Regions from separate parts of the Halobacillus sp. Marseille-Q1614 genome, predicted to be linked through region 1. Evidence: riboswitches for the same ligand, from Rfam matches in the RefSeq annotation. Region 1 holds a riboswitch; each other region holds the start of a gene.
What was found. Region 1 has a riboswitch for cobalamin ahead of metE (5-methyltetrahydropteroyltriglutamate--homocysteine S-methyltransferase). Riboswitches for the same ligand answer to the same signal wherever they lie in the genome.
Positions count from the first base shown of each region.

Region 2: linked by a shared signal. The riboswitch ahead of HUS26_RS11300 (cob(I)yrinic acid a,c-diamide adenosyltransferase) and the one ahead of metE (5-methyltetrahydropteroyltriglutamate--homocysteine S-methyltransferase) in region 1 are both predicted to bind cobalamin.
Region 3: linked by a shared signal. The riboswitch ahead of HUS26_RS14520 (ribonucleoside-diphosphate reductase subunit alpha) and the one ahead of metE (5-methyltetrahydropteroyltriglutamate--homocysteine S-methyltransferase) in region 1 are both predicted to bind cobalamin.

Region 1 covers NZ_CADDWH010000001.1:2,605,797-2,609,075, forward strand. The annotation lists gene HUS26_RS13040 (glycoside hydrolase family 32 protein) at 1-1,046, shown strand, start outside; SAM riboswitch class I at 1,131-1,243, shown strand; cobalamin riboswitch at 1,305-1,492, shown strand; gene metE (5-methyltetrahydropteroyltriglutamate--homocysteine S-methyltransferase) at 1,635-3,279, shown strand, end outside.
Region 2 covers NZ_CADDWH010000001.1:2,237,376-2,240,654, forward strand. The annotation lists gene HUS26_RS11295 (cobyrinate a,c-diamide synthase) at 1-754, opposite strand, end outside; gene HUS26_RS11300 (cob(I)yrinic acid a,c-diamide adenosyltransferase) at 751-1,290, opposite strand; cobalamin riboswitch at 1,426-1,572, opposite strand; gene HUS26_RS11305 (poly-gamma-glutamate hydrolase family protein) at 2,141-2,872, shown strand; tRNA gene HUS26_RS11310 (tRNA-Ala) at 2,980-3,052, opposite strand; gene HUS26_RS11315 (general stress protein) at 3,232-3,279, shown strand, end outside.
Region 3 covers NZ_CADDWH010000001.1:2,909,063-2,912,341, reverse strand. The annotation lists gene HUS26_RS14520 (ribonucleoside-diphosphate reductase subunit alpha) at 1-1,330, opposite strand, end outside; cobalamin riboswitch at 1,639-1,813, opposite strand; gene HUS26_RS14515 (class I SAM-dependent methyltransferase) at 1,983-2,729, shown strand; gene HUS26_RS14510 (class I SAM-dependent methyltransferase) at 2,743-3,279, shown strand, end outside.

The sequences.
Region 1 (3,279 bases):
ATTTCAGAGATCCGAAAATCATCTGGGATAAAAACACGGAAAAATGGGTGTTGCTGATGGCGGAAGGCACAAAAATTGGCTTTTACGAGTCTGAGAATCTAAAAGACTGGAACTATACCGGCGGATTTCAAACCGAAGATATTGGATTGGTCGAATGCCCTGACCTTTATATGATGCGGGCAGACGACGGTACTTTGAAGTGGGTCCTAGGGGCAAGCGCCAACGGTAAATCGATTGGTAAACCTAACACCTATGCCTACTGGACCGGTGAATATAATGGACAGGAATTTATCGCCGACAATGAAAATCCAAAGTGGCTGGACTATGGATTTGATTGGTATGGCGGCGTTACCTTTGCCGATGGAACGAGTGAGGATAAGCTAAGCTATCGTTACGCGTTAGCATGGATGAATAATTGGGATTACGCCAATAATACTCCAACGATGAATGAAGGTTTCAATGGCTTGGATTCTATCGTCCGTAAAATTGAATTAAAGAAAAGTGAGGATAATACGTATCACCTCACCTCTCAGCCTAACGAGAACTTAGACAAGTTAACGAAGTCGAAGGATTTTTATGAAAAAATCGAGGTCGATGGAGCAAAAACATTGAAATCGAAAGGGACAGCTTATCAGATTGAAGCCGATGTATCCTGGTCAGAGCTCGAGAACTTAGGTTTACGCCTTCGAGAATCAGACGATCTAACCCGGAATGTCAATGTTGGAATTTCTGCAAAAGGCAGCTACTCTTATGTAAATCGCGGGTCAACAGATCAGCCGGATGATAGCGGAGATTACGTGGAGAGCCAAGCCCCATTTGATGGCATTAAAAAGAATGTCCATTTAAAAATACTAGTAGATAAAACGAGTATTGAAGTATTTATTGATGATGGAAAAGTCGCCCATTCTCAACGAATTTTCCCTCCCCTAGAAGATGAGGGGATTACGCTGTTTTCTGAAGGTGGACAGGCTGTTTTTGAAAATGTAGCGATCAAGCACTTTCAATCGATTCATAAGCAGAACGAACCAGATCAACAGACTCCTTAACGAGGATTCCCTTTCATCAAGGAAAACTAATGTTGACAGCAAAATTTTCCCATGCTAGTATTCTTGTAATCTTAATAATAGAATCTCTTATTTAGAGAGGTGGAGGGACTGGCCCGATGAAACCCGGCAACCTATCAGCTTGTAAAAGTTGATTGAGGTGCTAATTCCAGCAAAGCTAAGGCTTTGAAAAATAAGAGGGGTGTACGTGTATAAACCTCTCACTTCGAGAGGTTTTTTATATACACGGTCCAATAACTTCATATCGTAGATCACTTAGGTGTCGGCTATGGTTAGTCGACTTAAAAGGGAAGCCCGGTGAAAATCCGGCACGGTCCCGCCACTGTAAATGGGAGCATCCTGCAAACATGTCACTAGCTTTACGCTGGGAAGACGCAGAGATGTGAAGATCATAAGTCAGGAGACCTGCCTGTAGATCAGACACTACAACCTACGAGGAATAGGGAGGTGTAACGCAGCAGGACTAGTCTGTCTTCTTAAGACGGACTGCGAACATGCGCTTATATCAATCTCTCTTGTAGACAAGAGGGATTTTTTTATGGTCTAAAAATGAACCCGGGAGGAATTAGAATGGCGAAGGCAATTAGTTCAACAATCGGTTATCCTAGAATCGGTGAAAAGCGGGAATGGAAGAAAACACTCGAACAATATTGGAAAGGCAATTTATCTAAAGATGAATTATTAACCGAAATGGAATCTCTTCGGCTGAATGATATTAAAAAGCAAAAAGCTATCGGAATTGATCTTATTCCTGTTGGTGATTTCAGCTTATATGATCACGTGCTTGATACATCGATCATGTTTGGCTTTATCCCTGAACGCTTTGGGGAGCAAGAAGATAGAGATACGCTGGACAAGTACTTTGATATCGCACGCGGTAATAAAGACGCTGTCGCCTCAGAAATGACAAAATGGTTTGATACTAACTATCACTATATTGTTCCAGAAATTGATGGGGATACGGAGCCGGCACTGACAAAGAACCGCCTGCTTCCCTACTTCCTAGAAGCGAAACAAAAGCTTGGAATCATTGGAAAACCGGTAATTCTTGGACCCATTACATTTTTAAAATTAGCCAAAGGGTTCAAACCGGAAGATTTTAATAAGCTGCTGAACAAACTTGTCCCCCTCTACATACAAGTTATAAAAGAGCTTGAAAGTGCTGGTGCTAAGTGGATTCAAATGGATGAACCTATACTGAATACGACTCTGACAGACGAGGATATTACACGATTTAAAGACGTCTATCATACGATTAATCAGGAACTGAACAGCGTAAAAATCATCCTTCAAACTTATTTTGAAGCCGTAGATGATTATGAAGAAGTCGTTTCCCTTCCAGTAGACGCCATCGGTCTTGATTTTATCCATGACGACGGAGCCAATTTAGCCGCCTTGAAAAAGCATGGCTTCCCTAGTGATAAAATTCTTGCAGCAGGGGTTATTAATGGTCGTAACATTTGGAAAGCAGATATAGACCAAACCTTTACACAGCTTGAAACAATCACTGAAGATATAGATAAAGAGCGGCTCATTATCCAGCCTTCCTGCAGTCTGCTGCATGTACCTGTGACGGTTTCTACAGAAAAGGACTTGGATCCCCTGTTAAAAGACACGCTGTCGTTTGCTGACCAAAAACTAGAAGAAACGCTTGTTTTAACAGATGGTTTAAATAAAGGGAGAAAAACCATTGAAAACAAAATACAAGAGCAGACAAGGAGTATCGAGAAACTATGGAATTCAGCTGACCGAAATAATCAAAGAGTCCAAAAGGAAGTGGAGTTTTGGAAGGAAGTAAACCCTGAACGCAATGCTCCCTTCTCCATTCGTCAAAAGATTCAACAGGATTTTTTCAAGCTTCCTTTATTGCCGACGACAACGATCGGCAGTCTTCCACAGACGACGGAAATTCGCCAGGGACGACTCAAATGGCGAAGAGGCGAATGGTCAGATAACGAGTATGGGGCTTTCATTGAAACGAATATTGCAGAATGGATCGAGCGGCAGGAAGAAATAGGACTTGATGTTCTCATCCATGGGGAATTTGAACGGAATGATATGGTTGAGTTCTTTGGTGAAAAGCTTGACGGCTTCGCTTTCACCAGATATGGCTGGGTCCAATCCTATGGATCCCGCTGCGTGAAACCTCCCATTATTTATGGTGATGTCGCTTTAAACGAACCGATGACCGTTAAAGAAATCTCCTATGCACAGT
Region 2 (3,279 bases), 370 kb from region 1:
CTACCGCTACCTTAACGTCAATCGATGCCTTTCGTTGGAACAAGGACGGCTCAGCATTCAATGGAGGACGCTTACTGATTTGATAAATTCGTTCAACGTCGATGGTCTCCGCCACCGCATCCCCCAGCTGCGCCAGCTGCTCATCCAGTTCCCCTCGCTCGATCGAAGGCACCAGCCCGAGGTGCCGCTCAGGCATCTCGATGTTTTTGTTTTTTAACAGATAGCCACAGACTGGTATGCCGCATTCCTGTTCCACGGCTTCCTTAATCAGCTCGTAATGTCCTTTGCTTCCGACTTTATTAGCGATAACACCGGCAATGTTAACCTCAGGATCCAGCACCTGGAATCCTTTGACGATGGCAGCAGCGCTTCGTGCCATTGCAGAGCAGTCGACAATCAGAAACGTCGGTGCATCCAAAACGACACTCAGCTCTGCTGTCGATCCTTGATTGGAAGTCGGCGACTTTCCATCATAAAAGCCCATGACACCCTCGATAATGGAAATGTCCGCCCCCTCACTGCCCTTGACATAAACTTCTTTTACGACTTCTTTAGGAAGCATCCAGCTATCCAGGTTGCGTGAAGGCCGGTTGGTTACAGCAGTATGATAAGAGGGATCAATGTAGTCGGGACCGCATTTGAAGCCCTGGACCGTGAACCCTTTTTTCATGAAGGCCGCCATCAAGCCGATCGTAATGCTTGTCTTGCCGACACCACTGGATACTCCTGCAAGAACGAGACGGCGGGAAGTCAAAACTCAACACCACGCACGGCTGGAATTCCTTCATCATAATAATGCTTTTCAACATTAATGACAGAGACCAGATCAGCCGCTTCCTTCACCTCTTCCGCAGCGTTCCTTCCAGTGATCACAAGATGGACATGCTCCGGCCTATTGTTGATCAGTTCAATCACTTCATCAAGCGGCAGCACATCATCGACTGGAAAAGAATCAATCGCAAGGGCATTGTTTAGTTCATCGAGGATGACCACATCATAGTCCCCGGACATGACCGTTTCTTTGGCGACAGCCCAGGCCTTCTTTAAGGCTGCCCGGTGGATTTCCGGTGTTTTCGTCCAGGTGAACCCTTCGCCAAGCTGCACAATTTCAGCCCCCAGCTTCTGCAGGGATTTTCTTTCCCCATATGGACGCCTCGGTGATTTGATGAATTGCAGCATTTTCACCGTTTGATCATGTCCTAATGCGCGGACAGCAAGCCCCGTCGCAGCTGTCGTCTTTCCTTTACCATTTCCGGTAAAAACGAGTGTCAATCCCTGTTTCTTTTTCATAGAATCTCCTCCTGTATCCATAACGATATATAAACATAAAAAAACACCTTCCTAAAAGGAAAGGTGTTTATCTAAATAGGCAGAATATAAACCACAGGTATTCCACGTACTTAAAAGCCCCTTTCCTCGAAGGGTGAACTTTCTCAGCAAACAGGCAGGCATCCTGACTTACATTCTAAAACCTTAGAATGCTTACAGTGGCGGGACCCTGTTGGACTTTCACCAACTTCCCCCTTTTACCTTAAAAGCTTCCCTTTTAGGACCTGTTTGGTGCTATTAAATTAACCTTATTGTAGACGAACACGAACATAATGTAAACCAGACATTTTTTTGTCAGGACTTTTTGTTAACACAAAAGAAAAAGAATTCAGCCCCCTGAACCGACAGTAATAGAGCCATTTAAATTACATCATTAAAATCGAAAAATATTTAACCGTTTTACAAAGGAGATAAAGACTATTATAATGAACAAAACTTCCATAATAAAGAAGGGATACATTGAATTACCATAGGGATAAAATATGTTCTACATGTAGAAAGAAAAAGTCATCTTATCACTTTATAGGTAAAGGACAAGACTTTTTAAATTGCCAGTCTTGTCGTGATATGAAGAAGAAAAAACGTCAAAAAGCAAGACAGCAGTTTTTGAACGAAGGAAGAATTAATTTGGATCGTTTATAATTAAATGCCAGTTTACTAGAACGATAAAACTGCTCACTACATGAATTACAATCAGTACCTGTATGAATGAACCATATTATGAGAAGGGCCTCCTTTATATCCATTTTTCTTGCATGAACTCATTTATTTAAAAATCAAGCCGATACTATTAATAGGAGGAGGTTTTATCATGAATTTGAAATTCATACTGTCTACGGCGGTCGCAGTAGTGGCTTCAGTTCTTGTGATTTTATCTCTATATGAGGAAATAACAGCTGCGATCACGGACGATTGCTCTGGAAACCGTTTTTGCTCTTTTTACGAGCTGAGAGAAGTATATGAGGAAGGGGAAGATTGGGAGATTGAGAAAAGCAGCGCCGGTAATGAACGATGGCTCGTGAGTGCGATCCATGGCGGCGGGATTGAAGAAGCGACCTCTACACTAGCCGAGGCAATTGCCGGATCCTCTTATCCCTTTTACTCATTTAAAGGAAGGTTAAAGTCGAATAATTTCAGCAACTTACACATCACATCCACCCGTTTCGATGAACCGGAGGCTCTAGAGATGGTTGCTAATGCTGAATATCATATTTCCATTCACGGTTCAGCCGGAGATGAGCCAAAAACAATGATCGGTGGGCTGGACAAAGATATGAAGGAAATCGTGAGTCGGCATTTAGAGGAAAATGGGTTTGAAGTAGCTGTAACTCCTGAGCACCTTAACGGCGATCACCCTGACAATTTCACAAACAAAACAAAAACAGAACGAGGCGTGCAGCTGGAGATTACAAGAGCACAGAGAAAAGCATTTTTTAAAAACGGAGATATCAGCTTTTCCTCTCGCAACAACTCCTCCAATCAAACGGAAGAGTTCAAAATATATGTAGAAGCTATCCAATCATCAATGAAAGAATATGAATAAATGCAGATGCGGCTTCCTGCTACATTCGTCAACAAGTCACTAAATTGAATGGTTTACCGCTATGTATACACATAAGAAAAACCCTTGCAGGGCAAGGGTTTTGAGAGTGGAGCATAGCGGGCTCGAACCGCTGACCTCTACACTGCCAGTGTAGCGCTCTCCCAGCTGAGCTAATGCCCCATATGTGAACCGACAAGGATTATTATAGCGTCTTTTCCATTAAGTTTCAATACTTTTTTACATGACTAATTTCCTTAATGTGACTGGGTGTTTCGTAGGGTTATGGTCAAGATGGGCTCCTTTTCGTTTAAGCCCTTTTTACATCGGGTATCCGTCAGACTATAAAGGAGGATGTTCGAATGGAACCAAAATATAAAATTTTTCATGATGATGAAGCACTCAGTGAA
Region 3 (3,279 bases), 300 kb from region 1:
GCGTTGTCGGACTCTGGTTTTGGGTGATTTCTGTGCAGAGATTGCTGCAGTAGATCATGCCTTTATGAGAATTTGGGTTCATTCGGTTTACTTCATCACGGTAAAACATGTATGGCGTACCGGTTTCGAGCTGTCCAATCATAATACGCTTCATGATTTCAATGGCGGGAACCTTTTCCTTTGAAAGGCGGTCCTCCTGAATGCATGCTTCATAGCGGTTCCTAAAGGATCCCAAACCCCGCACTTCATCATAAGAGTCCTCTAATGAAAAACCCATGACGGTTCGAACTTCGTGAGGGTCAAATAAATACCAGTTATCACGGTTCTCGACGGCTTCCATGAACAGATCAGGGATAGAGACGCCTGTAAATAGGTCATGAGTCCGCTGGCGCTCATCGCCATTATTCAGCCGGCTATCTAAGAACGGGAAAATATCTTTATGCCATACATCTAAGTAAACCGCTACAGCCCCCTGACGCTGTCCGAGCTGATCAACGCTGACAGCTGTATTGTTAATCTGCTTCATCCAGGGGAGAACTCCGGAGGAAACCCCCTTAAATCCGCGGATATCACTGCCGCGGCTGCGGATTTTTCCTAAGTAAACACCAATTCCTCCACCGTGCTTGCTTAAGTTCGCAATATCTGTGTTGCTGTCGTAAATCGATTGGAGGCTGTCATCCACCGTATCTATAAAGCAGGAGCTCAGCTGCCCATACCGCTTCCCGGCATTGGCCAGAGTCGGGGTGGCCACCGTCATATAGAGGCTGCTCAGCGCCCAATAGGATTCTTTAACTAATTTTAAACGATTGGCTTTTGGTTCATCTGCCATCAGAGTCATGGCGATAATCATAAAACGCTCCTGCGGAAGTTCAAAAACTTGGCCAGACTTAGATTTGGCTAAATAGCGGTCTCCGAGCGTTTTCACCCCAATATAAGTAAACAGTCCGTCCCTCTCTGGTACAAGCGCCTCTTCCAACTCATTTACTTCTGCTTCTGAATAGTAATTGAGAAGGGAAGAAGTATAAATATCTTCCTCCATAAGCTGATTCAGCAATTGATAGAACCCGGTATATGGATGTTCGGTTCCGCGATTTTTCATAGCTTCTTCGTACATTTGCTGCAAATGGATCCGGCTCGCTACATACGTCCAGTCCGGCAATGTTTCACTAATTTCTGCAAGGCATTCCAGCACAAGAGTTTTTGCCTGTTCGTTTCTGTTTCCTGGTAAATTCTTTGATTTTTCAATGATTCGATCCAATTCTAAAGAAGGAAAGGAGGCTTTTTGTGTTTCCAGCCATTCCTGCCAAAAAGTCGTTTGAATTGATTGCATATCACCACTCCTTTGTTTTAAAGCTTTTTATCCATAGGCTTTGTTATTGCGGGCGGGGAAGGAATCTTTCGGCACTCCTGCTTAAAAAACGTGCTCACGGAAGCCCTCAGCGATGTAACGAGCGAGGTGGCCCGAAGGTTCTTCCGCTTAAAAGGGAGCGGATTCCTCCTTTTTATGCTGAAAAAGTTTTTAACAAAGTCTGACCATAAAAAAATCCGCTCAATAAATTGAGCGGATGAAACCATGAAACGGAGGAGGTAAGGCTGCCTGCATTCCATCGTTTCATCTTCTCAATCCCCGAAGAAGTAGAAACTCCTGCGAACGAAGACAGGTCTCCTGACTTACACTCGATCCTACTCCGGCCCTTCCCGTGAATGCACAGTGGGTGATCCGTTTCGCGAGTGATTACAGTTGCGGGGGCAGTTCTGGAATTGTACCAGATTCCCTATTAAGCCTAGTGGCATCTTCTATTCGCGGATACTATATATAGTGTTTTTAAAATCAATAATTAGCTTATATTGTGTTATAAGCATAACGAAGTTTAAAATGAAGTGCAACAATTTTATACAAAAATAAGCAGAAAGAATGTGTTTGAAAATAGAGGGAACGATCGACTTATATCGAAAAGTATAGGGAGAAAGGGAGGACGCTAATGAAGTCAGAAAAGGCATTAACAATTAACAAAAAGTGCTGGGATTCAATTGCTCATCATTTTGACGGTAAAGATGCATTACCTGATTACGGGCCTTACAGCCAGAGTGAAGAAGAGCTTCAGCTGCTTGGAAATATTGATAATACGACGGTGCTTGATATAGGTTGTGGAAGCGGGCATTCTTTGGAGTATGTAAGAAATAAACGCGCGCGTGAAGTATGGGGGGTAGACATTTCTGAATCGCAGATCCAGACGGCCAGGACGCTTCTCCCTTATGAGAACGTATCCTTGCATTGCGGCCCGATGGAAGAAAAGGGCACTATTCCAGAAAATTATTTTGACATCGTTTACTCTATTTATGCTTTAGGGTGGACGATGGATTTGAGAACAACCCTGTCGCTCGTATACTCATACTTAAAAGAGGGAGGGATCTTTGTGTTTAGCTGGGAGCATCCTTTTTATCCGACAGTTGATGTCAAAGAAGGAAGAATTGAAGTAACGCAGGCGTATGAACAGTCTCAACATAGGATTTTTGAAAGCTTTAAAGAAGATGGAATTCAAGCTGTGATGAAACGCAGAACATTGAGTACATATATAAATGAACTCATTCAAGCAGGTTTTACGATTGAAAAGCTTATTGAGGGGAGTGGGAGGTCTGAAGCGGAAGCGTCATACTCGCAGAGATATTATTCTTCCTTTAAAGCGAGTAAAGTACCAGCCACTTTTATAATAAAAGTTCGAAAGTAAGGGGAATGAAAGAATGAAATCTTTTAATTGGCATACAGAAGCAGAAAAACAGTGGGATGAACGGGCGGAATTTTGGAATGCCAACAGCCGCAGCATGTGGGACAAAGGCAGCAGGCAAACGATAATTCCTTTTATGGGACGGTTCATTGATAAAGGAATTACCGTTGCAGATTTGGGCTGCGGCGATGGTTATGGCTCTTTTAAGTTGTATCAGGCTGGATATCATGTGACCGGAGTGGATATTTCAGAAGATATGATTCGGCGTGCGAAAAGTCGAGTTGAGGAAGAAACTCTTCAATTCGTCCAAGGTGATTTAGTGGATCTGCCTTTAGCGAATGAAAGCTTTGATGCTGTTATGGCAGTTAACAGTTTAGAGTGGGTGCAAGTGCCTGATGAAGGCTTAAAAGAGATGAAGCGGGTTTTAAAGCCTGGAGGGAAATTGTGCATAGGTATCCTTGGGCCTACAGCCAAACCAAGAGTAAATAGTTACCGCAGGGTTTACGGAGAAGAAGTTATCTGCAATACCATGATGCCCTGGGAGTTTGAGCAG